Regions from separate parts of the Ureibacillus sp. 179-F W5.1 NHS genome, predicted to be linked through region 1. Evidence: riboswitches for the same ligand, from Rfam matches in the RefSeq annotation. Region 1 holds a riboswitch; each other region holds the start of a gene.
What was found. A riboswitch is a leader RNA that binds a small molecule or an ion and turns the genes downstream of it on or off. The one in region 1 is predicted to bind thiamine pyrophosphate.
Positions count from the first base shown of each region.

Region 2: another riboswitch for thiamine pyrophosphate. It lies ahead of tenA (thiaminase II); the one in region 1 lies ahead of thiM (hydroxyethylthiazole kinase).
Region 3: another riboswitch for thiamine pyrophosphate. It lies ahead of thiT (energy-coupled thiamine transporter ThiT); the one in region 1 lies ahead of thiM (hydroxyethylthiazole kinase).

Region 1 is NZ_JBIQFG010000021.1:42,913-51,603, reverse strand. It holds gene ACH0B5_RS10820 (MBL fold metallo-hydrolase) at 1-698, opposite strand, end outside; gene thiE (thiamine phosphate synthase) at 985-1,614, opposite strand; gene thiD (bifunctional hydroxymethylpyrimidine kinase/phosphomethylpyrimidine kinase) at 1,604-2,428, opposite strand; gene thiM (hydroxyethylthiazole kinase) at 2,413-3,177, opposite strand; TPP riboswitch at 3,295-3,394, opposite strand; gene ACH0B5_RS10800 (GNAT family N-acetyltransferase) at 3,490-4,026, opposite strand; gene ACH0B5_RS10795 (NAD(P)/FAD-dependent oxidoreductase) at 4,110-5,012, opposite strand; gene ACH0B5_RS10790 (nitroreductase family protein) at 5,167-5,784, opposite strand; gene ACH0B5_RS10785 (MarR family transcriptional regulator) at 5,878-6,312, opposite strand; gene ACH0B5_RS10780 (potassium channel family protein) at 6,585-7,241, opposite strand; gene ACH0B5_RS10775 (TrkH family potassium uptake protein) at 7,259-8,596, opposite strand.
Region 2 is NZ_JBIQFG010000036.1:1,296-12,455, forward strand. It holds gene ACH0B5_RS13905 (anti sigma factor C-terminal domain-containing protein) at 1-487, shown strand, start outside; partial or broken gene ACH0B5_RS13910 (TetR-like C-terminal domain-containing protein) at 615-878, shown strand; gene ACH0B5_RS13915 (GNAT family N-acetyltransferase) at 933-1,505, opposite strand; gene pdxR (MocR-like pyridoxine biosynthesis transcription factor PdxR) at 1,598-2,965, shown strand; partial or broken gene ACH0B5_RS13925 (TetR/AcrR family transcriptional regulator) at 3,009-3,500, opposite strand; gene ACH0B5_RS18100 (MafI2 family immunity protein) at 3,527-3,778, shown strand; gene ACH0B5_RS13930 (TerC family protein) at 4,267-5,043, shown strand; TPP riboswitch at 5,178-5,277, shown strand; gene tenA (thiaminase II) at 5,391-6,077, shown strand; gene ACH0B5_RS13940 (ECF transporter S component) at 6,074-6,670, shown strand; gene ACH0B5_RS13945 (ABC transporter ATP-binding protein) at 6,648-8,231, shown strand; gene ACH0B5_RS13950 (energy-coupling factor transporter transmembrane component T family protein) at 8,228-8,962, shown strand; gene ACH0B5_RS13955 (lipocalin family protein) at 9,041-10,126, shown strand; gene ACH0B5_RS13960 (DUF2564 family protein) at 10,259-10,540, shown strand; gene tcuA (FAD-dependent tricarballylate dehydrogenase TcuA) at 10,605-11,160, opposite strand, start outside.
Region 3 is NZ_JBIQFG010000009.1:77,650-88,809, reverse strand. It holds gene ACH0B5_RS06605 (PfkB family carbohydrate kinase) at 1-923, opposite strand, end outside; gene motB (flagellar motor protein MotB) at 1,063-1,821, opposite strand; gene motA (flagellar motor stator protein MotA) at 1,805-2,608, opposite strand; gene ACH0B5_RS06590 (hypothetical protein) at 2,992-3,132, shown strand; gene ACH0B5_RS06585 (beta-class carbonic anhydrase) at 3,228-3,839, shown strand; gene ACH0B5_RS06580 (GNAT family N-acetyltransferase) at 3,900-4,451, opposite strand; gene ACH0B5_RS06575 (hypothetical protein) at 4,971-5,702, shown strand; gene map (type I methionyl aminopeptidase) at 5,729-6,481, opposite strand; gene thiT (energy-coupled thiamine transporter ThiT) at 6,744-7,304, opposite strand; TPP riboswitch at 7,442-7,549, opposite strand; gene ACH0B5_RS06560 (hypothetical protein) at 7,662-8,369, opposite strand; gene ACH0B5_RS06555 (hypothetical protein) at 8,390-8,599, opposite strand; gene ACH0B5_RS06550 (hypothetical protein) at 8,650-9,105, opposite strand; gene ACH0B5_RS06545 (hypothetical protein) at 9,126-9,806, opposite strand; gene ACH0B5_RS06540 (hypothetical protein) at 9,870-10,598, opposite strand; gene ACH0B5_RS06535 (AAA family ATPase) at 10,821-11,160, opposite strand, start outside.

The DNA.
Region 1 (8,691 bases):
ATGGCATTTCGTAATTCCTGGATATAACGATAAGAAGTTATTTTTCGGAAAATGACTTCCTCTTTAATATTTGTTGGATCACCATGTCCCGGTACTAGAAGGTGAAAAGAATGATTGTCTAAAATTTTATTGGTTTTTCGTAATGTTTCTTCATACTTTTCACTATTAAAATAAATGAAGGGAAATTCAACATTTGACAAATAGTCCCCAGCAATCCATACACCTAAAGGTTCTACTACAATAAAAATCCCATCATTTGTATGACCTTCTGCCATATAAAAGGTAAATTTCGTTTCACCTACTTCTAATACTTGTCCATCAAAGGTTACTGGGATATTAACAGGAGGATAAAGAATAGGATAATCTCGATCTAAATAATATTGATCATCAAACTGTCTAATTTGATGAAGTATCGCTTCTTTATCCTGTCGATTTTCGAAACGCTCACTTGCAATAACAATTCCGTCTTGAAAAGCACCGTAACCAACAATATGATCCCAATCGGAATGGGTAAAAATTAAATAGATAGGGCGATTTCCTCTAATCTCTTCTACATATTCTTTTATTTCATTTACTTCGATAGGGAGCAAATTTGGATCCACAATAATGATACAATCATTGGTTCGGATAACAAGGGATGTCGTTTTGTAAATTAAACTTTGAAAAACAGTTACATTGTTTGATTGATATGCTATCAATAAGTATCACCCCTATAGTAAATCTATCATTATTACTAATAAAAGAAGTGCACGCATCATAGGAAAATGATGGTACACTTTTTATTTATGCTATTATATTGTATTCTACTACTATTTTGTGAAATGTTCTTTAATTATACTAGAACATTACTAGATTTTTTCCATACTCGGAAAATCGTAGTCATTGGTATTTGATAGACTTTATATGTCTATACCTCTTAATATGCTATATTTTCTCAACATCCTTTCTCCTCCATTACTAATCAACGGAGGATTTCTATTGATTTTAGTAATTTTTAGTTTTAAATCTATTAACAGTCTCTCTTCGGTTTGAACTTTGACAAATAGCGGAGATAACTGCTACTCCGTCTGCACCAGCTTGAAGAACTTCGTTAGAATTTTCCGTTGTGATGCCACCTATCGCGACTATTGGATAATTCGGATACTTGTTACGTATTTCCTTTATAAAACTTACACCAGTAGGAGGTTCTGCATCTGGTTTTGAAGTTGTCTTGAAAATAGGTCCAATTCCAACATAATCCGCTCCATTTAATACGGCTTTTGACATTTCCTCTTCATTATGGACGGAAACACCAATTATTTTTCCTTTAAATTGTTCACGAATGTTTACTAACGCCATATCTTTTTGTCCCACATGGATACCGTCTGCCTGTAATTTCAAGGCTAGCTCCACATCATCGTTCACTATAAATGGCACATGATAATGGTTGCATAAACGTTGACATGCTCTAGCAAACTCTACATATTCCTCCCCTTTTAATGCACGAGGACCTTTTTCCCTAAATTGAAACATTGTAATTCCTGCCTGCAAAGCATCTTCTAATACGTTTAAAGGCTCCTCTTTACAGTTTTCCGTTCCCATTATAAAATAAACTGCTAAATCACTACGATTCATCTACAATCACCTCATATTGGCCTTTCCTTTGTTGATAAGCAAAATGGTTGGTAGGTCCATGCCCGTGTCCGATATTTAACGGATTTTCAATCGCTAATTGAACAAATTTTTTCGCTTCAATCATTGCTTCCTTAAGGGATAATCCTCTCCCTAAAAAGGAAGTAATGGCTGCCGAAAAAGTACATCCTGTTCCATGGGTATGTTTTGTATGAATTCTTTTACTTATCATGGAAAAAGATGTTCCGTCGGCTAAATAAACTTTATCTGTTGCTGTATTTAGCTCCTTCGAATGACCGCCTTTCATTACAACACACTGCACTCCATATTGCAGCATTGTATGGGCTGCCTTTGTCATATGATCCTCGTTTTCTATTTTAATGCCGCTTATTACTTCTGCTTCAGGAATATTGGGTGTTAACACAGTAGCGATGGGCAACAAAGTATTCTTTAATGCATCTACCGCTTCTTTTTGTAGTAGACTTTCTCCACCTTTGGCAATCATCACAGGATCAATTACAAGTTGAACGTCTTTCTGTTGTAAGTAATTGGCGATGACTTCAATAATTTCAGCTGAAAAAAGCATCCCTGTTTTGACCGCTTTTACATGAAAGTCAGAAAAAACGGAAGTTAATTGTTGAAGTACGAAATCAGGTGAAGTAGGAAAAATCCCTTGTACACCTAATGTATTTTGAGCAGTAAGGGCCGTAATAACGGTTGTACCAAATACTTTTAGTTCTTGAAAGGTTTTTAAATCTGCTTGTATACCTGCTCCACCACCACTATCTGCACCTGCAATTGTCATGACAACGTCCATTGTTTACCACCTCTAGATAATAAATGAATACTGTTTATGATTTCTTCTTGAAATGTACCGAGTAGAAGGTGGTCACTCGCCAACTCCGCTACACGTTTATAATCCATGAATAACTCACATAAATTGGATAATGGGTTCCCTTCAAGGGTTAAAGCTGCAGCGCTTAACGCACTTAGTAGACATCCAGTACCAGTAACTTGGGTCATTAATTCATGTCCACCAACTGTCCAATATTCTAGATAGCCATCTGTTAGAAAATCCTTTGATCCTGTAACAGCAACAAGACAGTTATATTTTATTGCAACTTGTTTTGCTACAGTTGGTAGATCCATGTCCCCGTTACCACTATCCACCCCTCTACCTTGCCATTCTACCTCTGCGATGGTTGCTAATTCGCCCATATTACAGCGTATTAGTTGAACGTTTACTTTTTCTAGAATATCTTTAATCGCTCGTTGTCGATATTTTGTAGCTCCAACACCGACGGGATCTAGTACAACTGGGATGTTTAACTCATTTGCTTTTTTTCCAGCAATCATCATAGATTCTAACGTTCGAACATTTACGGTTCCTAAATTAATTAATAAGCCATTTGCTATAGAAACCATTTCTTCTACTTCTTCCATTTCATCTGCCATTACTGGTGATGCGCCTGTAGCTAATAATCCGTTTGCTGTAAAATTAGCTACAACATAGTTTGTAATACAATGAACTAATGGATTTTTTTTTCGAATACTCGACAACGTCATATTACTTTCACCTCGGTATTTTTTTCGATTCCTTTGTATAGCTAATTTTTATAAATAAAAACGCCCTTTTGTTCAAAGACAAAAGAGCGTTTAAATTCCAAGATATCATTATGTATTCTCGAAAAAATCTTTGCTCCCTACGTCAGTCTTAACTGTCAGGTTCAAAGGGTCAGGTTTTAACCTTCTCAACGCAAATTGCGTCCCCCTGCAAGAGTATTTGATTGATTTCATATTAACATAAAACTAGTTTTCTACAAGTTAAATTAGGAACAAGAATTAAATAATGAACTAAGTCCTATAAAAAATTTTAGATTAAAAAGGTATTTCGTTAAGTTTTATAGGAGTTATTTGATCCTTTTCCCAATCTTCACGGATGAAAGCATAGCATAACGAGTCGTAAATCGTACCATTATCATTTTCCCATGCATTTCTGAAATAACCTTCTTTCACAAACCGACAATTATAGAGAGTTTTTCTCATCGCCAAATTATCCCATCGTGTATGAGCCTCAATTCGAATTTTTTTATCCGGTAAAGAAAAAAGATATTGAACAATCCAATCGACAGCTTGTGTCCCATACCCTTTTCCCCTTACCGTTTTATCTAACCGAATATCAAACAATGGTATCGTATCATTTATATCATCGATTACAATGAGACCAATTTTTTTATCTCCCTTTAAAATCCAAAATGTTTCTCGATTATGAAAATAACAGCCATTATGATAATTTTCAATGATTTGTTCTTTTGATGGATTGGGAATTGAATGGAATTCCCATGTATTTTTTGTCATAAAAGAAACTAAATCATCTAGTTCGTTTTCAAATTTCTTAAAACGAATATTATTCATTGGTATCACCCCTATCTTCTACATTCGACAAAAAGGGAATATTTTCCTTGTTTAAAATGATATTAAGAATTGAATCCCATTCATTAAAATCTTTCTTCGGACAAATCTTGATTAATAGACAGTGCCACTTTATAACCGTCTGCAGCAGAATTAATTAGTGAAGATGGGCTTATTCTCTTTAATTCACCTGCAATATAAACATTTTGACAAGACGTACGACCAAGTCCATCCGTTATAACCTCGCCGTGTTCGTTTATGTCACAATTGAATTGTACTAGAAAAGGATTCGGACGATAAAAGGTTGGTACAACAAAACCACCTGAACAGTTGACTTTTTCTCCAGATGCTAATTCGACTTGTTCAATATAGCCACGATCTCCGATTAAATTTCTAATAGGTTCCATTTTTACTAGTATGTTTCTTTTTTCTAGTTCACGAATTCCTCTTTTTGAAAATTCTCCACCGTTGGATAATACAACGAAATCCTTGGACCAATTATAGAGTAATTTCGCCATATGGAGGGCATGTTCTTCCATTTCTGCAATAATAATGAGCTGCTTATCCCTTAATTCCCAACCATCACAATAGGGACAATTAAATAAACTTTTACCATAATAATCCCTAATACTCGGTATAGAAAAATGTTCTTGGATTCCGGTTGCAAGTAAAAGTTTGTCGGAAATAAACTCCTGCCCATCTTTTGTTTTGGCAATAAATTGACCATTTTGATTCTTCGAAAGTTCTTGAACAGTCGTTTTGAAATAATGAACGGATGGATAGCGGGTTATCTCCCTCATTCCGATTTCTTTAAATTCCGCTGGTTTGATGCCATCACGGGTAAGAAAACCGTTGGATTGATTTGCTACTCGATTCCGATTTGTTCCATCATCAAAAAGAGCAATTTTTCTTCTAGCCCTACCTAAAGTCAAGCTCGCACTTAATCCCGCTGGACCTGCCCCTACAACTACACAATCAAATACATTCACTACTCTTCGATCCTTTACAAATTAATATTTATTATGTTTGCTTTTCAAATTCTTTCATTTCCTTATTTCAACATAAAAATAGCGTTGACCTTTTCGATCAACGCTAAACAAACTTTTAGTTGTATTTTATAAACTAAGTCTATCCAATATTTTATTAAATAAATTTTGTAATTTGTTCAAGTGGCAGACGGGATGAACCATAAGCAGGAGCAGCTGCTTCACCAATAGCAATTAGGATAATAGGTACTTCATTTTTTGGTAAGTTGAATTTTTCCGCAAATTTCGCTTTATCAAAACCACCCATCGGTACCGTATCATACCCCATTTCTTTAGCTAACAGCATAATTTGCATTGAAACTAAACCAGCATCGAAATGAACAATATTTTTAATAATATCTTCTGGTAAACTACCATACATCGAAAGGGAATTTTTTATCATTAAATCCGCTAATTCTCTTGGCATATAACCTTTTTCATAATTGGTATTATAAATTTGTTCTGAGTTTTTGTACATTTCCAAATCACCAAGAACGGCAATAATCGCTGAAGATGTTTCAACTTGTTCTTGGTCATTTGCAATTGGGCGCAACTCTTTTTTCACTTGTTGATCATCAATTACAATGAAACGCCATGGTTGCATATTACTTGAAGATGGAGCTGAAATGGCATTTTCTAATAAAGCTTGTAATTTTTCGCGTGGGATCACGACATCCTCTTTATATTTACGAACGGATTTTCTTTCATGCATGATTTGTTGAATTGTGTTTGGCATTTTTATACCCCTTTCAATATGTCAATATCATTTTTAATAGGAATTGTTTGTTCAATGGGATTAGCTGTATCATTTATCATGACTATTAAAAATCTAACCAGTTTGTTTTCCGGAATTAACCATTAGTTTTTTTAACATCATTTGTAGCTGTTGTTTTTCCTTCGTTGTAAAGTCGTGAAATAATTCATCGAAAAATTGTGTTTTATTTGAATCACAGTTTTCCAAAATAGCCATGCCATTATTTGTTATTTCTACTATCACTTCTCGATTATTTTGTTTGTTTCGATTTCGATAGACCAAATTTTTCTCTTCAAGAATTTTTAAATGTCTTGTAATTGCAGCTTGATCTATCTTCAACTTCTTCTGTAATTCGATTTGTGAAAGTTGTCCACTATTCAATAAGGTATACAATATTTCATATCGAGTTAGACTAATCCCTGTACACTTTTCAAAGTTTTGTGTAACTTGTCTATCAATATTTTTGAACATAAACATCATATTTTTTACATCTTCGCAAGATTGATCCATTTCATTCCTCCTTATCAATTGATTAATCAATCATTGACTAGTCAATTATAATATAAATAATCTATTAATCAAGTTTTTTGTTTTAGTGAATTACTATATTTAGTATCAAACTTTTCTTTTCAAAATATACTTCATTTTTTTATCCAAATAATAGATTCTTTTCCTTCTAACAATTTGGCTTTTAATGTAAATTATATTTAAAAATAACATAAAAAAGCCCATACAATTTAGATTTTTTTCTAACTTGTATGGGGAGAAAATTAGGAATTTTTTTATTCTAAGTTGGAGAATTTCGCTAAATCCTTTCGATTTCCGATCGTTACTAAAATATCTTCTATTTGAAGTAATTCATCAGGAGAAGGTGAAACAATAATCTCACCGTCTCTTAAAATAGCAATAACACTCACATTATATTTTGCCCGAATATCCAATTCTCTTAAATTTTTCCCAGCCATTCTAGAAGGAATCATAATTTCTTCTATATTATAATCCTTAGAAAGTTCAATATAGTTTAACATGTTTGGTGAAAGAAGTTGATTTGCCACTCTTTCTCCCATATCCCTTTCAGGATAAATAATCCAACTCGTACCAATTGCCTCTAAAACTTGACCGTGACGTTTACCTACCGCTTTTGCAATAATCTTTTTCATACCAAGGTTCTTCAAAAGCATGACGGTTAGAATGCTTGCTTGAATATCGTCCCCAATTGCGACAATAACACAGTCAAAGTTTGTAATTCCAATAGATGTTAGTGCTTTTTCATCTGTAGAATCGGCGATTAATCCGTGGGTAATATAAGGTTCTGCATCTTCTACTCTTACTTCATCTAAATCAATACCTAGTACTTCTTGACCTGCTTCATGCAATTTTCTAGCAATACTCGTACCAAAACGGCCTAATCCAATTACGGCATATTGTTTTCTACTCATTTTTTTACTCTCCTTTGTTACCCAATCATAATATTTCCTTTTGGATGATGATAAGCCTCTTGTTTACGTTTTTTTGTTAAAGCAAAACCGATCGTTAATGGTCCTAATCTTCCTGCAAACATTGTTAAAATAATTAAAATACGGCCAACTGATGAAAGTTCCGGCGTTAACCCCATAGAAAGGCCTACTGTTCCAAAGGCGGAAGTTGCTTCAAATAAATACATAATAAACACATGACCTTTGTCTGTAATGCTTAATAAAAAAGTGACGAGCACAACAATGATCATGCCACACATGGCAACTGTAAAAGCTTTTAATATGTTTTCAATCACAATGCGACGTTTAAATAAAGTAACATCTTCTTTACCCTTTAATTGTGAAATGGCAGTTGCAATTAAAACGGTAAAAGTTGAAACTTTAATTCCTCCAGCCGTAGAACCAGAACCTCCTCCGATGAACATAAGAATAATCGTTAAAAACAAAGTAGCATGAGTTAAATCTCCCATAGACAATGTATTCGCACCAGCCGTTCTTGGAGTCACACTATGGAACAAAGCACCTAACGTTTTTCCAGTTGTTGATAAAGGACCTAATGTTTTTTCATTACTAAATTCGAAAAGGAAAATTAAAATCGCTGCCCCTACGATTAAAGTAAATGTTGTCGTTAAAACAACCTTTGTATGAACAGATAATGTTTTCGTTTCGCGATATTCATATAATTCATTAATAACAATAAACCCTAGTCCACCTATTATGATAAGGCTACAGATTGTAATGACGACAAAGGGATCATCTACATAGTCAGTTAAACTTTTAAATTGCCCCATTAAATCGAAACCTGCATTGTTAAAAATGGAAATAGAATGAAAGAAGCCGAAATAAATCGCTTTTGAAATTGGCATATCAAGGGAGAAGCGAATGGCCAATATAACTGCTCCAATAAATTCTGTTACCAACGTAAAAATCAATATTCTTTTGACTAATTTCACCATTCCTGCTGTTGATGTAGCATTAAATGCTTCTTTTAATAACAATCTTTCTTTTAAAGAAATTTTTTTCCCAAGTAAAGTAAATAAAAATGTGGCAAAAGTCATAAATCCTAAACCGCCAATTTGTATAAGAAATAGAATGACAAGTTCACCAAAAACGGAAAATGTATCTCCCGTATCTACTACAACAAGTCCCGTCACACAGGCAGCAGACGTAGCGGTAAAAAGGGCATCTAAAAAAGGTAAACTCTCTCCTGTTTCCGTTGCGATTGGAAGATTTAATAATAAAGCACCGAATAAAATTAAAATAACGAAACCTAGTACTAGAACCTTTGAAGGGTTTAGATTGTCTTTAAAGTTTTTCATTTTCGTTTCCTCACTTTGAATGTTTCTTACCTTAAATAATTATCTCTTTTGCCTGAGGGAAATAATCCTTTTAATCTAAATGTTCTCGTTTTTGA
Region 2 (11,160 bases), on a different contig from region 1:
TTATAAACAATATAAAGATGATGAACAGTTAATTAACGGTATGCAGGGAGACAAAGTTTATGAGGTAGCACTTTCATTTGATCAGCCTTACAAACCAAATGAACTTTTTATACAACTTCCTGAAATGACATGGTTTTGGATAGACACTTATAGTAGTGAACAGTTAAACAAGTTTCAAAAAGAGGCAAAAGAAAACGATTGGTCTTCAACATTTATTAGAGAAAAAGATGCACTAGGTTTCTCAATAAATACGCCTTATATTTCACTCCATGATTTAGACAGTGAGTATGAACAATTTTTAGATTTACTGCAAATGAGTATTTCCCCTGATCACCAGAATGCTTTTAACAAGATGAAAGATATCAAGTTAGAGGATGTAGAAATATTAGGGGTGGTCGTTTATGGAACGAAGGATGAATTAAAAGAAATCCTAGAGAATCCTATCATTAAAGCTTCTTCGCTTGGAGGAGTCATTGAAAATTATTAGGATAAAATAAATAATATTGTTTTGCATTATCGAGTATTCCACAATCGGGCGCGATTGTGGAATAACTAAAATCCTATATTTATAACCCCGTTCTTATTTAGAGCGGGGTTATGCAAAGAGAGATCCACTATTTGAAGAAAAATTAAGAAACACGATTATAGACAATATGTTTCGGAATATCTCTAATATACCGAATATGTCAAACCTTAACATTCCGTTAGAGGTAATGACACAATTCATTTCTTCAGCTCATTTAGGTGTTATACGATATTGGTTAAATACAGATATGAAGCAAACCCCAGAAGAGATTTCCTCGATGTTAGTTCAAATGATATTAAAAGGACCTTTGGAAGCGAGTGGGCTAATCAAGAATATAATGGAGCAAAAATGAAGTTTTTTAGAGAAGACAAGCCTACTCTTTAATCTTGAGTAGGCTCGTTAAAGGTTATTTTAACAATTGTTGTTCAAATCTTTCTTTCACACTGTTCCACTCTTCTTGAATAATGCTGTACATGACTGTATGGCGAATCGTTCCTTCTTTACGAATCATATGATTGCGTAAAATGCCTTCTTTTACAGCACCTAACCGTTCAATCGCTTTTTGGGAACGAACATTTTCGTGTCCTGTTTTAATTTGAATCCGCTGCATGCCCAATTGTTCGAAGCCGTATTGTAGTAATAAATATTTACAGTTTGTGTTGATGTTTGTTCGCCACACCCTCGGATTTAGCCAAGTAGAGCCAATTTCTAAACGTTTATGTTGAAAAGAGATGTCCATATAAGACGTTGCCCCGACAATTTGTTGAGAACTTTGGTCGATAATGACAAACACAAAATCGGTTTCAGCTTCCCGTTTTTTTATCCCTTCTTCTACGTATTTCATTACGCTTTCTTTACTCAATAATTCCACCGACATATGTTCCCAAATACGGGGGTCTGATGCGGCAGAAAGAATCCCGTCCGTATGTGAAAGATTGATAGGTTCTAGTTTCACGATGTTATTTTGTAATATTTTCATTTTTCATCACTCCTTGTATTCATTAAATATCAGCTTTGATATGATAGAAATAACCAAAAAGGGGAAAATGAACAATACCAAGGAGCGTCAAAATGGAACTACAAATTATTTTTTCAACCGATGAACCGAAGTATATGACCATTTATAAGCAAATTAAAAAACAAGTCTTAACGAACGTCATCCATGCCCATGAACAGTTACCGCCAAAACGACTGTTGGCGAGCCAACTGAATGTCAGTATACAAACGGTTCAAACGGCTTATGAACAACTTATTAGTGAGGGCTTTATTTATACAATTGAACGAAACGGTTATTATGTCTCTGAAGTGGAATTTCCTTATTCCTTTGAAGATTCCTTTAAGCCTATAGTAGAAATTGAAGAGAATGAAAATCCAACGATTAGTTTTCGGAACGGCCAAGTGGATGCTGCCCATTTTCCATTTTCCGTTTGGACGAAATATGTAAAGGATCATTTTCAATCGAACATGATGCCAAATGCTAAGTGGCAAGGGGAAGCAATGTTACGAAATCAAATTACGCGGTACATACGAAAGGCAAAGGGCATTCACTGTCAGCCAAAGCAAATTTTTATTTTTAACGGTACCCAACAACAATTAAAAGTGCTAAGTCAATTTTTAAAACCAACCGCTGTCGGAATTGAAAATCCTGGTTTCCATCGAGTTTACTATACGTGGAAACAGTCCCGGCTTGAACCAACCCTTGTCCAGGTCGATGAACAAGGTTGTACGGTTCCGACTGTTCCGCTAGATTTGCTTTATACAACACCTGCTCATCAATTTCCAAAAGGAACAATCATGTCCATCACAAGAAAGGGAGAATTGCTACAGTGGGCCGCTGCTCATCAAAGTTATATTATTGAGGATGACTATGACGCAGAATTTCGTTATAAAGGAAATCCGATTCCACCATTGGCCCAATTAGATTATGAAGAACGGGTCATTTATTTCGGTTCTTTTTCTAAAACAATGATTCCTTCTATACGGGTGAGTTATATCATTTTGCCTATGCATTTAGTGGATTCCTTCGAACAGTTTATGCAATTTGACAAATCGATGGTATCCAGATTGGATCAAGTAGTGCTCGCCCATTTTATGAAAGATGGGCATTTTGAAAAGCATATCGCGAAAATGCGAAAACTTTACAGTGAGAAACGACAACATTTAATCGATGAAATTAAAAATCGACTAGGCGATGAGTTTATAATTACAGGTGATGATGCGGGGTTACATATTGTTTTACACTTACCCGATTATTTAACGGAACAACAAGCTTTGCAAAAGGCGAAATCAGTAGGGGTAACCGTTGATGCCTATTCCCAATTTCAATTTGATCGAACAGGGGAAACGTCGAATAAAGTTGTTATCGGCTATGGCACCTTGTCGTTGGAACAAATTACGCAAGGTATTGCCGCTATATCTACTGTTTGGAAATCCAAATAAATAAGAAAATCTCATCTGTATGAAGCAGGTGAGATTTTTCATGTTATTCTTTCGTTGGCCTTTGAAATAAGTATATTTGGCGGGCAATATATTCTGAACTAAAGTGAATACCATCCTTTAACCACCACATAATGATCCTGTCATTGAGGCTACTTTAATATCAAAGTCGATGTATTCTTTCGTTACTGCTTTTTCGGCATTTTCTCTCCTCGTCGCTTAATAAATGAAATAGTTCGTTTTCAAACTTCCGCATTTCAAACAATACACCGATGCATTTCCGATGGTCATACAAGAAATCTAATAAAATGACGAATGTTCATGATTCGAGAGGTCTTTCATATGAATTAAATCACCTACTTTATTCGACAATACGTCGATAATTTCATCGGTGATTTGTTTTAATAAATCGTTTATATCTTGGTAATGTAAATAGAACGTTGTGCGATTTAGTTCGGCGCGATTTGCAATTTTTTGAACCGTTAAATCGGCGATGGATGGGTTTTCGGCTAAGGGAGAAAACTGCATGTTTAAACATTTTATTCGACCGAATGGATCCGCTCCATTCCTAAAAATAAAAAAGCGGTCTATGCCAATGTTGAAAAGAATAAACTAACTTGGATTGTATATTTTGATGAAAAACTTCTGGAAGAAGAAAAAGAAAGATTAAAAGTGGCTTTAACCGAAATAATATGTGACTTTCCGGAAATATCCACTGTCGATTTGCAATATTTTTATCATACTGAACCTATGGATATGAAAATACTAACTATTACAATTGGCTTTTTACTAGATATGAAGGTGATTAAATATTAGAGCCTGATCTAGTTTGCTAGCGTAGGAAAGTGAGTCCATACATGGGAATGTTTACAATTATTCCGCAGTTTCATTTTTTGAGCGTTTTTCGTTTTTAAAGGAAAATGGCTCCAATGAATGTCTTCGGATTATAACCAATAAGGAGGAATTACTATATTTTGTCAGTTTCAATCAGGCAGGGAAAACATCGAATAAAGTTGTTATTAGCTAATATCACCTTGCCGTTGGAAGAAATTACACTACGTATAAGTGCAATTGATACAAGGTATCCAGAACAATCGGTTTCGAATAAGAAAATATTCTTTTTCAAAGAAAGTGACGAAATCACCATAAAACTATAGCTGTTGAGTAGTAATTAAATGGTTAACCATTAATGGGAATAAAAATTGTTTTCCAATAACCATTAAGAATACCTTGTGTCTAATTAGGAAAGTCTATAATTATAGAGATTTTTATATCATTAAAATTTACAGATTGGGGTCTTTTAAATGGAGTCAATATGGTTAGAGTATGCCTGGACATTGTTGATTCTAATTGGATTAGAAGGATTATTATCAGCTGACAATGCTCTAGTACTTGCAGTTATTGCCAAGCATTTACCGGAAGAACAGAAAAAAAGAGCTATAAATTACGGAATTCTATTGGCCTTTGTTTTTAGATTTGCTGCACTTTTTGCCATTTCTTTTATCGCCAATGTGTGGCAGATACAGGCGATAGGGGCTGCCTATCTTCTATATCTAGGATTAAAGCATGTCATTCAGGCACGGTTTGGTAAAGATAATAAGAATATTCATAAGGATGATGAAAAGGAATCCGCAGGGAAAGGTTTTGGTGCTACTGTAGGGAAGATAGCATTGGCGGATCTTGCTTTTGCAGTTGATTCTATTCTAGCCGCAGTTGCTCTTGCCCTCGGTCTTCCAGATTCTCCACTAGGCGACTTTGGTGGTATGGATGCAGGTCAATTTATCGTTGTACTACTTGGAGGTATTGCTGGACTTGTTTTGATTAAATTTGCAGCAACTTGGTTTGTACAACTTCTTGATAAACGTCCAGCTTTGGAAACTACAGCATATGCCATTGTTGCTTGGGTTGGTGTTAAATTAGCTGTAATCACGCTTGCCCATGAGGATATCGGTGTGTTGAATCATCACTTCCCTCACAGCACTACGTGGACACTAATCTTCTATGGAGTATTAGTAGCTATTGCCCTACTCGGTTGGTTTGCGCCTAGTAACAAGTCAAAAGGAAAAGATGTATCGTTATAGATAAAAATAATCTATAAAAGCATTGCCTTACCACTATCTTCCTATAGTCCCTTCGTATTAAATTGAACCTTGTTGGAAAAATTTGAATTGACTTTTAAAAAAAACGGATGTAGAGTGAAAATTAAATTAATAGGAAAGACCACTAGGGGAGCCATTTTGGCTGAGACAGAGTAATCTGGACCCTTTGAACCTGATCTAGTTCATACTAGCGTAGGAAAGTGGAGTCCGTGCATGGGTATGCTTACAATTATTCTGCCGCTCCATTTTTTGGAGCGGTTTTTTCGTTGTTGAAGGAAAAATGGCTCCAATGAACGTCTTCCGATTATAACCAATAAGGAGGAATTAACATGAGTTTTTCAGCAGAACTTAGGAGGGAAGCAACTCCTATCTTTAACGCAATTTTTGAACATCCTTTCGTACAAGGAATCGCAAAAGGAGATTTAAAAAGGGAACAATTAATCCATTACGTCAAACAAGATTTTGAGTATTTAAGTTCCTTTATACGAATCTATGGAATTGCTATTTCAAAGTGCGAGAATCGTGAAGATATGGCCATGTTTAATCAACAAATATCATTTGTTTTAAACAGTGAAACCCATCCGCACCAAAACTTTTGCCAAATCGCAGGTGTACCATACGAAGAGTTACAAGGATATCCGTTATCACCATCTGCTCACCAATATATTCGTCATATGCTGACCGTTGCCCATGAAGGAACGTTAGGCGAAATTTTAGCTGTTTTATTACCTTGTCCGTGGACTTACTGGGAGATTGGAAAGAAATTATTGAATGATGTAAAACCAGATCAATTCCATCCATTTTACGAATGGATTCATTTCTATGGTAGTCGTACGGATTCCATTACGACAAAATTCTGTGAACGTTTAGATGAATGGGCGTTAGATGCAACAGAGAAAGAAAAGGACAAGATGCGAAATCATTTTTTACTCAGTTGCCAGCTTGAATATATGTTTTGGGATATGGCTTATCGGCTGGAAGAATGGCCTGTCAAAATGGAGGCTGTCAAAGAATGAAGTGGAAGATGAAAGAAGTTGTTCTTGCGGTTATTTTATCCGTAGCTTGCGGTGTTATTTATTTAGGCTGGTCGACCCTTTGGATTCCGATTTCCGCTCTAGTCGGACCAGTTGGAGCAGGATTTATGTTTGGGATTTGGGTCATTGCTAGCCCAATCGTTGCTTATATCATCCGTAAACCTGGTGCAGCCTTTATCGCGGAGGTTGCAGCAGCGGCTGTTGAATTACTAACGGGTAGTCACTTTGGTTTATCGGCTCTGTTAGTAGGCGTTTTCCAAGGGATTGGTTCCGAAATAGCCTTTGCCTTATTTCGATATAAACGTTATAACCTCTTTACATTAATGCTTTCAGGTGCTTTAGCGGGGGTTTTAGGAATTGTTTATAACTTATTGGCTAACGGTTTTGGCTATTACACAACGGGCGTATTTTTTGCAACATTAGCGATTCATATTATTAGCGGAGCGATTCTCGGAGGATGGTTAGGGAAAGTGGTAGTAGACGCCTTAGCTAAAACAGGGGTGTTAGAACAATATGAAATTATGAAACAGACGAGAAAAAAGGGCGAGATCAATGAAAACGTTTCTAGGCTGTAAAAACTTGTTTATTCGCTTCTACAATCGCTCTGAACAATCGCTTCAAAATATAACGTTGTCCATAAATAAAGGGGAAAAAGTATTAATTTTAGGACCTAGTGGGAGTGGGAAATCAACTTTGATTTCCGCCCTTGCTGGTATTATTCCGGAACATATTGAGGCCGAAGTAAATGGTGAAGTATTTTCTAGAAAACATGTTGGCGTGATGTTCCAAGATCCGGATTCTCAATTTTGTATGTTGCATGTAGATGAAGAGATTGCTTTTAGTCTGGAAAATCGATCTATTCCTCGAAATGATATGGACAAAATGATTGCAGACATAATGGGGCAAGTCGGTTTGAACGTAGATAAGAGAACACCGATTGAAACATTATCAGGTGGAATGAAGCAACGATTGGCGTTGGCTTGCCTGTTAGCATTACAACCCGAAGTGTTGTTTTTTGATGAACCAACAGCCCAACTAGATCCGAAAGGTAGACAGGAAATATTTGATTTACTACACCAATTATCGAAAAAAACAAACCAAACGATGGTCTTTGTGGAACATGTATTAGATGGTTGTATCGAGTGGATGGATCGGGTCATTTTGTTAAATGATTGTGGAACTGTGATTGGGGACGGAAAACCAAAGGACATTCTTCAAAACTTCCAGAAGGAAATGGAAGTAGCGGGGATTTGGCGACCAAAGGTTTTTCCTGAAAAGTGGTCGGAAGTAGTGGAGAATACGTCCCATCCTATATCGATGAAACTATCTGAAAAACTTGAAACGAAGCTAGTTAATAATGAAAAGGGAAATAATGACGTAGTGATTCGTACAGAAAATATGGAAATAGGCTATGGGAAAAAGACGATTATTAGCGACATTAATGTAGAAATCCGTAAGGGGCAATGGGTATCTATTATAGGGCAAAACGGAAGTGGAAAAAGTACGTTCTTAAAAAGTGTGATTGGTTTAGAGCCTATAAAAAAAGGACAACTTTACTTTCAACATAAGGAATTAAAAAAATGGTCCGATCGGGAATTATTTGAAAAGGCTGGCTTTGTTTTTCAAAATCCAGAACATCAATTTATAACAGATACGGTATTTGACGAAATTGCCTTTGGTGGCCGACAAAGAAATTGGCCAAAGGATTTAATTGAAACAAAAACAATGCAATTATTAAAGGAATTTGGATTGGAAAGATATCGCGACGCTCACCCTTTTACATTAAGTTTAGGGCAAAAACGTCGATTAAGTGTGGCGACAATGTTATTGTTCGATCAAGTTTTACTATTACTCGATGAGCCTACTTTTGGCCAAGATGAAAAAACGACAAATGAATTAATTCGTTGTTTAAAAGAAAGGCAGAATCAGGGAACGACTATTATGATGGTGACCCACGATATGGATTTAGTTGATCATTATTCGGATCAAGTCATACTCTTTAACGAAGGAAAAGTGATGTATCAAGGCCAACCGTATGGATTATTTTCTGATGAAAAAATGGTGCGGGAATGTGGGTTGATTCCACCGCTCCATTACCAGTTAATGCATGAAAGAAGGGGGCTTGTTTTCGTATGAAGGCAAACGATTCCTTCCTCGCTTCTTTAAATCCGAGTTGTAAGTTATTTACGCACATATTCGTCATGTTTCTATTAATGACGATATCCAATCCAAAGGTGACTTTCTTCATATGGATTCTCGGTGTATTTGTTGGCGTTTTTTTAGGAGGTTGGCGAATTTCGTACCTTTTCAAACGGCTTGTCCCATACCTAGGGTTTTCCATTCTTGTCTTTTGGATGATGGCGGCCTTTGGCGAAGGGGAAACAACGATTTGGAAATGGGCTTGGTTCCATGTGACGGAGGAAAGTATCACAAATGGCTTAACGGTCGCATTAAGAATGTTAGGCTTTGTCACGTATGGCTTATTATTTACTTCTACAACCGATTTAACCTTGTTCATTATGAGTTTAATTCATCAATGTAAGCTTTCACCAAAATGGGCCTACGGATTACTAGCTGGATTTCGGTTTATCCCGCTCTTTCAATCGGAATTAAAGCAAATGAAGACGGCCCATAAAGTAAGAGGATACAAACAAAAAAATAGTTGGAAAGCGTTTATGCGGTATTCCATCCCATTGTTTAGTCAAGGAATACGAAAGGCAGAGCGAATTGCCATTGCAATGGAAGCCCGTGGATTTACAGGGACAAAAGAGAGAACATATTATCAAACGACTCATGTAGTTGCGAAAGACTGGGCTTATGCATTTTTATTATTAATCGTTGTAATAACGTTGATGGTGGTGGAGTGATGATTTAGTTTAACGGTCGCATTCTGATTCGGATGTGCATATCTTACTGAAAAACAGTAGGGTGTGTGACGTAAGGTGATGAAAAACTTTTCTAATGAAGTTTCCCTTCCGAAAGATACAGCTCCCCATTTATTTTCAAATGTGGAATGGTGGTACTATTTTGCTTATCTTACGGGAGAAAAAGGAGGCCGATATGCGACAATGGCTTCTTTTTTTCGAATTGGGGAAACCGAGTTAAATAAAGGCCATTATTTAATTTTTTCTCTCATTGATCTGGATAAAGAAATTCAGTATAACTACTCCCAAATCGACGCAACATTAAAGTGGAATTTAAAAGCTTTTTATCTTCCGTTGTATTTACTACTTCGACCAAATGATAAGCGGATATGGAGATTGCAAAAAAGCTTATTGAAAGGGAAAATTCCTTCTCCCCATACGCAAATGAAAAAAGTGACGATTGAACATAACCCAACCGAGCTTTTTTATGGAGATCATCAATTATCGTTTTTCGGTGAAAAGGAAGATCGTTTTAATGTACAACTAGTCGATAAAAAATTAGAAATCGATTTACAATTTGCGCCCCTTAAATCCATTGCTCTTATTGGTGAAGATGGTAAGCCAGATGAGTTATACTATTACTCCTTTACGAAAAACGAAGTACAAGGACAGATTCGTACGGAACAAGGAACCCAAAAAGTAACAGGTCAAGGTTGGTTTGATCACCAATGGGGTTGGGATTATGCATTATTAAAAGGAAACGAAGGGTGGAATTGGTTTGGTCTGCAATTAAATGATGGCCGAGAGTTGTTATTAAATGAAATGCATACCAGTGGCGAGAAAACCTTTTCCCCGATGGCCAATTTAATTGAACGGGACGGAACATTGCGTTTTTCAAGAAATGTGGACTTTCAAGAAATGAAACATTGGCAAAGTATACAAACAAAAGGAAAGTATCCAATCGAATGGAAGATTGTTATCCCTGATTTTTCAATGGAATTAAACGTAAAGGCTGCTTTTCCCAACCAAGAAATGCTTATTATTGGTCCACTTCAAGCGATATGGGAAGGAGCTTGTATTGTATCGGGTCAGGAAACTTTAGCGAGTGGAAAAAGGAAAAATATTTATGGAAAAGGCTTTATGGAACTAGTCGGATATGCGAATTAAATATTTAATGTTAGTATTACTCCATCACGAAAAGATATGTCCAACATTTGTAGCTTTCCTTCGTACATATTTTGTAGCCAAATTTCAATACTAAAGTGGAAACGAAAATTGGCGTAGGAAGGGAAGAGACATATGGCGAAGCATTCAGATACAAGTTGGAAACAGGATCATCCAAGTACATTGTTCGGCAACTCGGTTCAAAAGGCTGATCGCGCGGTGAAGCAAGCGATGTCCCACCCAGAGGAAATAGCAGTGGAGCATGCTTTCAATTCCATCACCCACGCAGAAAATGCGTTTTCCAATGCAGTCCAACATGAAGAACATATGGATATGATTGAAGCAAATAAACAGCATTTAGATAAAGTGAAACAACAATTACGTGAAGTGGAAGAGATTGTGGAAGAACAAAAATAAATTGGTATTACAAACAATGACAGCTAATTGGCAAATCAAATGCCAATTAGCTGAATTTTAAATTTTATTTGATTGTTGCGTCCTCGAAAGTATTAACGTATTTTGCTGCTTGGGAACCTGAAACTTTTCCAAAAACTGCACCGGACATCAGTCCAGAACCACCAGGATAATTTTCATAGAAAATACCACCAACCATCTCGCCTGCTGCAAAAAGACCTTTAATCGGTTTTTCATTTTTGTTTAAGACTTCTCCATTTGTATTAACATGAAGGCCGCCAAAAGCAAAAGTAATTCCACAAGTTACTGGGAACGCATAAAATGGCCCTTGTTCAATAGTCATCGCCCAGTTTGTTTTTGGAGGTGTAATTCCTTTTGTTCCTTTCCCATCTTTAATGGAAGGATTGTACTCGCCATCTTGTACAGCATCGTTATATTCTTTAATCGTTTGTATAAATTGTTCTTTATTTACAGACAGTTGATCAACTAATTCTTCCAATGTAGCTGCTTCATAAACCGTTGCTTCTTCTAAATTATATTCTTTTCTTAGAAGGGGACGTACTTGGGCATCAAAAATTTGATATGCCACATGGTCTGGTTGTTTTAAAATTTCACGCCCGTAT
Region 3 (11,160 bases), on a different contig from region 1:
GCTCCCGTTACATCGATTACTTCCGCTACATTCACTGCATCAAAATAAAAAATACCATTTACGTTTCCAACGATTACACCACGGTCTCCTAACGTTAGAACGACGTTTTTCGCGCCTTTTTCGAGCAGTTTTTTCACACCATCTGTATAGTCGCGATCATTCATCATACGGATATTCAAATACATCTCGGCCTCTTCCTTGTTACAAATGAAGTAAGTAACACCGATTAAATCATCCGGCATATTTTTCATTTTCGGTGCTGAAACCGGGACAATTACAAAGGGGATATCTCTTAAACAGGCTAGATTTTGTAAATAAACTACCGTTTCTTTTGGACAATTCAAATCGACAATAATACATTTAGCGTTACTCAATATCGCTTCATGTTTTTGTAAAATAGACGGCTGAAGTTGATCGTAAATCGACATATCTGCCATTGCTAAAACAAGTTCTCCCGTTTGATCTAATACCGCACTGTAGGAACCTGTTTTCAAATCGGAAAAGACTTCAATATAATTTAAGTCCATAAACGCCTTGCTTTCATGTTCAATAACCTTCGCATCTTGATCTTGTCCGAGTAATGTAATTAATTTCACTTCATTGCCGAGCCTTCCTAAATTTTCAGCAATATTTCTTGCTACGCCTCCGACGCTTTCCGTTACACTCGACGGATTGGACGTCCCGTATTGTACACGGCCATCAATATGGAATTTTCGGTCAATGTTGGCACCGCCAATGGCAACGACTGAATTTTTTTCCGGTAATACATAAGCTCGTCCTACAATTTCTCCTTTTTTAATAAGGCCAGAAATAATGTTGGCTAAAGCAGGCCTCGACATACTTAATTGTTCAGCCATTTCTTGTTGTGATAAAAAAGGATTGTTCTTTATCGCTTGAAGAACGAGCAGCTCTTTTTCATTCACTGACATACCACCTTATATGTACAATTGTTTTAATGGTGAAACATTTGTTTAAAATTATAAACTTTTGTTTGACATTAGTCAAAATAATTTTTCAAATGAAAAAACCCGAAAGTAATATAATTTACTTTCGGGTTTTTTATTATTGTTCATTTACTTTTGTACCATCTTCTTGAACAAGTTGTTGTATCAACACTTCTACACGACGGTTTTTCGCTCTTCCTTCTTCTGTCTCATTTGAAGCAATAGGCGAATATTCCCCATATCCCTTTGCACTAAAATATTTTGGATCTAGCTCAGGATTATGGTCGATAATTAATTTCATTAAATTGACAGCCCGCATCACGGATAATTCCCAATTCGATTTAAATTCCTCGGTATTTTGAGGGACGTTATCCGTATGTCCTGTAACGACAATATAACGGGCTGGATCCATTTGTAATAGTTTCGATAGCTCATCGGCAATATCTACATAATCTTGCTTCACATCTGCCTTACCTGGATCAAACAATATACTATCTCGAATTGTAATTAATAACCCTTCGTCCGTCATTTTCGTAGCGAAAGTACTTTCTAATTCATTGACCGCAATAAAATTATCAACCCGCTCTTGGATTGCTTGTAATTCTTGTTGGTCTTGAACATAGGCACTTACCGAAACACCGTCTGTTACAGTATTCGAAGACTCTACAACGGAAGAGTGTTCCATAAAACTATAACCGCCATCAAATATTTCACTAAAAACAGCAGACATTTGTTCTAACTTTTCTTGATCTACGGTACTAGAAGCAAATAACACGATAAATAATGCCAATAGTAGCGTTAATAAATCCGAGTAGGGTAAAAGCCATGACTCATCCACATGATCGTCGTGCTTTTTTCTTTTAGCTTTCTTTGCCAAGGCCACCCGCCCCGCTTTCATTCATAATTTGTTGGCGTTCATCCATTGTTAAGTAGGAAGCTAATTTTTGTTCAATTACCCTTGGTGCTTCCCCTTCTAATACAGATAAAATACCTTCAATCATTAAATACTTTTGTTTTACTTCTTCTGCTGATTTTCGTTTTAACTTATTGGCAAACGGAGTCCATAAAACATATCCAGTAAAAATACCAAGTAACGTTGCAACGAAGGCAGCAGAAATGGCATGACCTAGTTTATCAATATCACTCATATCCTTTAAGGCAGCGATTAAACCTACAACTGCCCCTAATACCCCTAAAGTTGGGGCATATGTACCGGCTTGGGAGAAAATTTGTGCACCACTTGCATGCCGATCTTCCAATGCTTCTACTTCTTCCGTTAGTACATCGCGAATATAATCCGCATTTTGACCATCAATCGCTAACGTAAGACCATTTTTTAAAAATGGATCTTCTACTTCAGATGCTTTCACCTCTAATGCAAGTAAACCTTCTCTTCTTGCTAAGTCAGCCCATTCAGAAAACATTTTAATAATTTCTATGTCACTCTTAAGTTTTGTTTCAGTAAATAAAATTTTAAATAGCTTTGGTACTCGCTTTAATTCTTTTGTCGGGAAAGCAATTGTTACAGATGCAATTGTTCCTACAATAATAATTAAAAAAGCAGCAGGGTTAATTAAAGCACTTAAACTAGCACCCTTTAACACCATTCCAACAAATACAGCAATAATACCAAGAACAATCCCTATTATCGTTGATAAATCCATATACGCTCCTCCAAATCTTCAACCTACTATTTTTTTCGACATGTTTTCTATAATTTTTACATCCTTATTTCAGAAAGTGCCAGGTTCATCATTTTTTCCTGTTTATTCAGCAAAAAACAACACTATTTAACTAGGTTAATATTTGTATCGGCCAATGAGTAAAAAGAATAATACATAATAATTAAGTTCATTAGGTATAATTAGCCAAATATAATAATAAATTAGTATATTTATTAGCTTTAGCATAAAAAATATTAGCAATTCATTCTCAAAGCTTCGTGAAATTGCCAATATTAATTTTCATCTTAAGATACAATTGTTTATGAATATATTGTATAATAGGAAACAATGACACTTGTTTATAAGAAAGGAGTCTTTCAACAATGGGTATGTATATTTCTACTGTAGTGGGCTTTTTCGTAGTAATTATGATTGCTATGGCTATGTTCATTCATTACTTACGCGTCGGTTTAAACTCTGCATCATCTGTTAAAATCGATCCTAAACCAACTGAAAAATATTAATGAAATATTCGTTAAGTCGACCAAATCCATTCCGGGTTTGTCGACTTTTTTCATATATACTATAATTTAAGCTATCAACAATAAGGGGTTGTGGAATGATGAAATCATCTTTAAATGAAATTCTTAGTTTTAATGAGTCATTTGTTAAATTTAAACAATACGAACCCTACATTACATCAAAATTTCCTGATAAAAAATCAGTTATTTTAACTTGTATGGATACTCGTTTAGTTGAATTGCTTCCAAAAGCTATGAATATGCGTAACGGAGATGTAAAGATAGTAAAAAGTGCCGGGGCACAAGTTAGCCATCCCTTTGGAGCTATTATGCGTAGCTTATTAGTAGCTGTTTATGAACTAAAAGCAGATGAAGTATATGTGATTGGCCATCATGATTGTGGGATGAGTGCAATTGATCCAGAATTGATGATTCACCATATGATTGAACGTGGTGTAAATGAAGATATTATTAATACTGTAAAATTTTCAGGTATTGACTTAGTGGAGTGGCTTAGAGGATTTGGAGATGTTTCAACAAGTGTTTTGAAAAGCGTTGATTTAATTCGCAATCACCCATTAATGCCAAACGGAACGCCTGTCCACGGACTAATCATGGATCCGAATACTGGGAAGCTGGATTTACTTTCCGATGGGAATGAATATTTAACGAAAAATAATTTGATTGATACGACAAAAATTGAACAATAATGTAAAAGGGTTAATCTTAAACGATCGTTTAACATTAGCCCTTTTATTGTACGAAAACGTTTATGAATAATAATCATATCGTAGTAAAGAATATAAATAATGATCTTCCCAACGGCCGTTAATATATAAAAGCTCTCTTAATAGACCTTCTCGAACGAAATGGGCGTTTTCTAATACTTTAATGGAACCATCATTTTTCGGTGATACATAGGCTTCAATACGATGTAATTGTACATTTTGAAAGGCAAATTCAACGACTTGTTTAACTGCTTCCGTAGCAAAACCTTTTCGAGTATAATTTTCATCAATCGAGTACCCGATGAACGCACTATTATAAGGCAACCTTTTTATGGCATATAACGAAATATGACCGATTAAATAATTCCTTCCCTTTTCATAAATACCAAAGGAATATTCTCGATTTGCTCGTAGCAAATGCATACTCTCTAATATTTTTTTAAATTGAGCTTCTTCCGTGTAAAACTCATCCTCATGGAGAGGTTCGTGGATAGACCAAAAATACTTATTCCTTCTCATTAAATCCGCTAAATTTTTTGCATCGGATTCCACTAATGTCCGTAATAATAATCGATCACTTTCGAGCTTTATCAAATGATCACCCTTTTTATGTAGTAAATTCAAAAATTTTTTTACCATCCCGTATACCTTAAAGCCTTTCCTCAAATTTTATCCAACTGTTTCCATCATTTACATTATGAACGTCTTTATACAACCCTTAAGAAATTATTCTTGATGATTAAAAAAATTCCTTTAAAATACTTCTTATTAATAATCGCTTATTTTTTATCCACTATTACATGTATGCATACAATAAACTGAATATTTACGCCCAGCTTATTATGCTTTCTAAATGTTTGAACATTATATTAGTAAAGGTTACTTATTTTCAAAAAAGGGATTCACCATCTAATCAAAAGTAGGATATTATAATTCATATGCTCTAAACATCCATTGAAAACTAGGAGAACTGTAGCTATATTTTATATCTGTATTTTTTTATCGAAAGCAATTGAAAGATTGTTTAGGTTTTTCCAAAATTTTATTACTATTTGGAAATTGTTGTTCAAATCTTAGTAAATGTATATAATTTTATAGAAAGGAGAGGAAAGAATGGGTCGTATAATCCTGCTATTTACATCGGTTATTGTAGTCACACTTTTTACAGTCAATGCATTTTGGCTACAATTCAAAGGGCATTCCACTATTCAAATTATAGATCGTTTACCGATTCTATTTGCACCAGCTAATTTTATTTATTACATATGGGTTCTTGTGTTCATTTTTCTTTTCCTTTGGATATATAACTACATAAAATTACGCCGCACTGATTATTTTATTTCGATACCCCAAGTTATTCTTTTTTTATGTGTAGTTATTTTTCAGATTGCTTCCCTGTGGAGTTGGCATAGTGAACATTTTTTACTATCCTTTGTTTTATTTTTTATACAAGTCATTTTATTATTTGGACTTTATTTAACTTATCCATTAAAAAAGGAATTGTTCAAATTAAGAATGCCTATTGCTATTTATTTTAGTTGGTCTACCTATCTACTAATTCTACATGGTTGGTACTTACTTGTTGATATGCAGTGGAAAGGTTTCGGTTTAAGCAGTGCCCTTTGGACAGTTATTCTTATGACAATCGGTACAGCCATTGCACTACATCTTCGTTATCATCATTTTGATATTGTGTATCCAATCGTTTTTATATGGTGTTATTTAGGAATTGCAGTTTCAAATGGTTTTGATGAACTTTTAGTAACGACCGCCGCTCTTTTCTTAATAGGTGTTTTGGTAGTGGGCATATTCTTTATGAAAAAAAATCCTGCGCACTTGAAGTAATTCTTCAAGTGAACAGGAATTTTTTTTTAATCTTCAATTTGTGTAATGATGATTGGTTTGTCTTTCGTAACAATAACCGTATGTTCGATTTGTGCTACTAAAGATTTGTCAGGTGTAATAAATGTCCACCCATCTCCAGCTTCCACAATATGTTCTGCTTTTTCGGATATGAATGGCTCTACAGCTAAAACCATTCCTTCCTTCATAATCGTTGCATCCCAAGCATCATAATAATTTAAAACGTGATCTGGTTTTTCATGTAGGGAACGGCCAATCCCGTGACCAGTTAAATTCATAATAACAGTTAAACCATTATCTCTCGCTTCCCGTTCAACTGCTTTACCAACTCGATTTAACTTTGAGCCCGCTTTTACTTTTGTCATCGCACGATCAAAGGCAGATTTTGCAACCGTACATAGCTTTTCCTTTTCAGTATAACCACTTCCTACAACAAAGGAAATACCCGTATCCGCAAAATATCCATTTAAAGAACCAGAAACGTCAATATTGACCATATCTCCTTCTTTAATTTCCTTTGAACCAGGAATCCCATGGGCAACTTCGTGGTTTACACTAATGCAAGTATAACCAGGGAAATCATATTCTCCTTTTGGTCCAGAAATTGCGCCTGCCTCTTCAAACATACGTCCTGCAATTTCATCTAACTCTTTTGTCGTAATACCCGGTTTTGTTGCTGCTTTCATGGCTTCACGAATTTCAGCGCAAATACGGCCAATTTTTTTCAATGCTTCTAATTCTTCTTTTGTTTGAACAATCATGTTAAACGTCCTTCCTATATACATATCTTTATATAATATACCATAATCGAAAAGGTTTTTATGACAATTGCACCTGATAGGAAATCGTTTTTTCTTTTCAGAATTATCTATACGTAGTCCTTTTTTAGATCGAATGATGGGATTATCTATTCAGTAATAAAACATTTCTCGAACTTTCATTGTTTCTATTTAAACAACTAAAAAACCAAGAATACCGTATCGATTCTTGGTTCTTCTTTATCATATTATAGAATTTATTTTATTAAGAATTGGCTTTTAGTAATCTAGGAGAAGCCGTAAAGATTAGTACACCAACGATCGCAGTTAAAATAATCGCTGGAATCATATAAGATCCGTTATAAACGATTGTGTACACCCAGACGTTTTGATCTCCTGCATACTCTGCAAAGAAAATCGCACCAGCAATGGTATGTGCTGCGTAACGCAACAATCCACCAACAACTGTTCCAAAAACAATGTATAATCCCATTCTTTTTTTATTTAAATTCGTAGCAGCATCGACGATTTGCTTGCGGAATATACCTGCAAATCCGACTACTGAAAAGGCAACAATATAGTCTAGTAACCCTTGAGCCCAGTGAAGGATATAGCCACCAAGAAGGATTTGGATAAGACCGATTAATAGTCCAGTGATTATTCCAGCAGATAATCCCCAACGAATAGCGATTAAAAGAATCGGAACCATCACAAAACTAATAGAGCCACCTTGTGCCCATAACGAAAACGATAATTTGTCTAACACAACACCAATTCCCGCGAAAATAGCAATTTCAACGAGCATTAATAATCTTTTATTGTTCATAACAACTCTCCTCTCTTTTATTCCGATGTAGAACATTGAGAAGGAATAGAAATCTTCGCCCATTATTATTTGGAAACAATGCCCCTTTACTCCAAATAAAAATGGCGTCAGGACAGAGCCTAAACGCCATGAATGGAGTCGGTTTCTATCCACATCCCTTCGCAAGTACTAACTTACAGGTTCAAAGAGTTAGTGCAATAAGTGCACAATCTCAGCTGACTTCATCAGCTCCCCTTGTGGTAAATACATCATTTTTTATTGTTAGAACACATTTATTGTATCAAAGTATATGATTTTTTCAACTAGGTTATTAAGATAAAGATATGTGTCTTAAAAAAGAAAAGGAGAAATACTAGCTTACTTAATCGTTCCTTCAATTTCTCCATTTTTTGAAATGGTAAACTCTAAACTTTTTATCGGTAACTCCGATTCTAAAATTTCATTTAATGTATGATTTTTAACAAAATCTTCAACTTTAGCTTGCTCCTTTATTTGCACAAACTCCACCATGATTGGTTTACTTTTTAATCTCTCTAAAACACTATTTATTTTGCTTTTATTTTCAAATGAGAGAGTGCTATCGAAAACATACAATTTAATCAAGAAATATTTACTATTATAATAATCTACAAAGTCTTCAATACCGTCTTTGTATTCTTTTATACTTTGTGTTAATAATTTTATTTTTGTATTCGCATTTGGTAAGTATTCTCGTACAATTTCGTTCATATATTCGGAACCTGGTTCCACTAAGTCTAAAGTGAAGTAATCATCGGTAAACTCCATTTCTTCATCTTTCTCACCATCTTTTATATGCACATTGAAGTTTGCATCGTATTTACTTGAATAAACTACCAAATCATTATACTGTGCCATCAAACTTGCAGATTGAAAGGATACCAGTTCAAAATCATCATCATATTTACTTAAATAATCAAGGGCTTTATTTTTTAATGCTTCAACTGCTTCTTCTTTAGAAACACTTTCTTCTTTCCCGTTCCCAATGCAACCGCCTATTCCTATTATTAAAGAAATCATTAATAGTATCATTAACATTCTTTTCATAAAAATAACTCCAATCGGAACTATGTATGATTCTCTATAGTCCCCTCTTCAATTTCTCCATTTTTCTTGCTAGAATAATCTAAACTTTTTAGTGGGAGATCTGATGTTAATAATTCATTTAAACTGTGATTCTTTACGTAATTTTCTAAATCCCCCTCTGCTCTTGTTTGTACAAATATGATTCTCATAGTTTTATTATTTTGTCTCATTTCCTCTAATAAACGATTCATTTTAGTTTTATCTTCGAAAGAGAGTGTACTGTCAAAAACATATAGTGAAATTAAAAATTGATCACTATATAGTAGTCTTCAAAATTATCAATTCCCTCTTTATACGCTTTTAAAGTTAAGTTTAATAACTCTATTTTTGTAACAGCATTAGGAAAGAACTTTTTAACGATAGTATTCATATATTCCGAACCAGCTTGCTCTAAATCTAAAAGAAAATAGTTATCGTTAAATTTGTCCTCATCGGTCTCATCAATATAGACTTTGAAATTCGTATTGTATTTTTTTGAATGCACAACTAAAGTATGATAATGTTCCATTACATTTTTCAATGTAAAAGATAACGGTTCAAATTCATCATCATATTTACTTAAATAGTCCATGGCTTCATTTTTTAATGCTTCAACTTCTGTTTCTTTAGAAACACTTTCTTCTTTCTCTTTCCCAATACAACCACCTATACCTATTACTAAACAAATGGTTAGTATGATATAAAATTTTTTTCTCATATTTAATTTTTCCTTTTATCCTACTTATTCTTGTTTGATGTGTAATCTTTAAAACCATCTTTATCGATATAAAGTCTATATTCATTCAAAATCTTATAATCTTTTAAATTAGATTTATCAAAGAAAGATAAGCTACTAGGCTTTTCCAAAAAGCTTTCGTAATCCTTATCCGAAATTAAAAAAACATTCATATAATATCCTATTTCTGGGATTTCGCTGTGAATCTTTTCCATAATAAGCTGAAATGAAGTAGATGTAATTGTCGAATTCTCTTTTACAATAACTGAAGTTGTAATATATCTAGGAGAATATTTTTCAACATATTCAGCTAGCGTGATATCAAGATTTGTTTCTTCTTTATCATTAGCACTAAGATAAAACATATTAGTAGAAGTCTGTAATTCGACTCCATCCATTTCACCTTTTATTTCTTCATTTATATTCTCACTAATAATTCGTCCAATATAATCGTCTTTTAATTCACCCTCTTTTGTTGTAATCGCATTAAAATGGAGTGTTTCGTCATTTTGGGGGTAAACATATGTTTGAACCGTGCCGCTTCCACCTCTACGGGATCTTCCTCCAATTGAGGACACTTCAAATTTAATACCATATTTATCCTCAAGCGATGATTCAATCTTGTTAGACGTTGTTTCATTTAATGAGCTGCATCCACATAGAGCCAAGAGTGTAGCTACCATCACAACACTATCTAAAAACAATATTTTGTTTTCATTTCCAACCTACTCTCGCATAACTTTTAATTAATTTCCCCGATTTAACATGTTGTTTATAGCTTCGTCCGAATCGACGAAACCATCTTTTGTTAACTCAACAAAAACTTTACTATCATAGTCATAACCTTCTAAATCAGAGGGATCTATATTTGCCACATTCTTTAACATTTTATTCACTTTTGTATATTCATCATCATTAAATATCCAATAAGTTGCGGAAATAGAAGGGCCATTAAACTGATTGTAAGTTTGTTGTACAATCGTTTTTAATTTTTCTGCTGTAATACTATCACCATTTTTCATGACAATTTCAACGAAAATATAGTCCGTTTTCGATTTTTCAATATATTCATCGATTGTCATATCTGTTGTAATATCAAAGGATTGTTCAGTATAACTATTAATCCATGAAGAAGCATCTAATCCTTGATCTTCAATCACTTTATTAAAAACCGATGCAAATTTATTCATTAAAAGCATCTCAGGGTAATTTTCAATAATGTTTTTTGATTTGTCCATAATGGCTGTAAATAGAATGTCAGATTCTAATGCTTTCACATACGTCGTTACCGTATCATTACTTTTCGTCCCCCTCCGTTCCCCTAAATATTGAACTTCAAAGGATTCATTGTACTTTTCGGATAACTTTTCCTCAATGATTTTAGCTGTTTTTTCATTTACATCACTACATCCTAATAGACTTACAATAGAGAGTGTGATTAATAATCTACCTATCCTTTTTAAATCGAATTTCATTCATAAACCTACCTTTACCTTTGTGTTAACCCCAATTTACTCCACAAGTTCAAATTGCTTATAAATATAATGGTACCAAATTCTTCCTAAATTTAACAAAAGGCGATGGATTTACCATCGCCTTTTTCTTTTTGCTATAAATTTATGATTATTTATATTCTTTGTTAAGTTTTTTATTCTTAGAATCTCTATTTCTCATTGAATAAGAAAATGAGCCTATTTTTACTTTACGACGATGGATGTTTTACTATAGCCCTCTTTTAATTTTTCAACTTGTAAAATTGCCGGCATTGCTGCTTTTAACTCAGAAACATGGGAAATGACCCCAATCATTCTTCCTGATTTTTGGAGATCGATTAATGTATCAATGGCCTTCATAAGCGATTCTTCGTCAAGGGAACCGAATCCTTCATCGATAAACATCGTATCGATTTTTACATTGCCTTGGAAACTTTGAATAACATCCGCCATTCCTAAAGCAAGACATAAAGAAGCATTGAATTTCTCTCCTCCTGAAAGAGATTTTACATCCCTTGATTGCCCAGTATACGTATCATACACA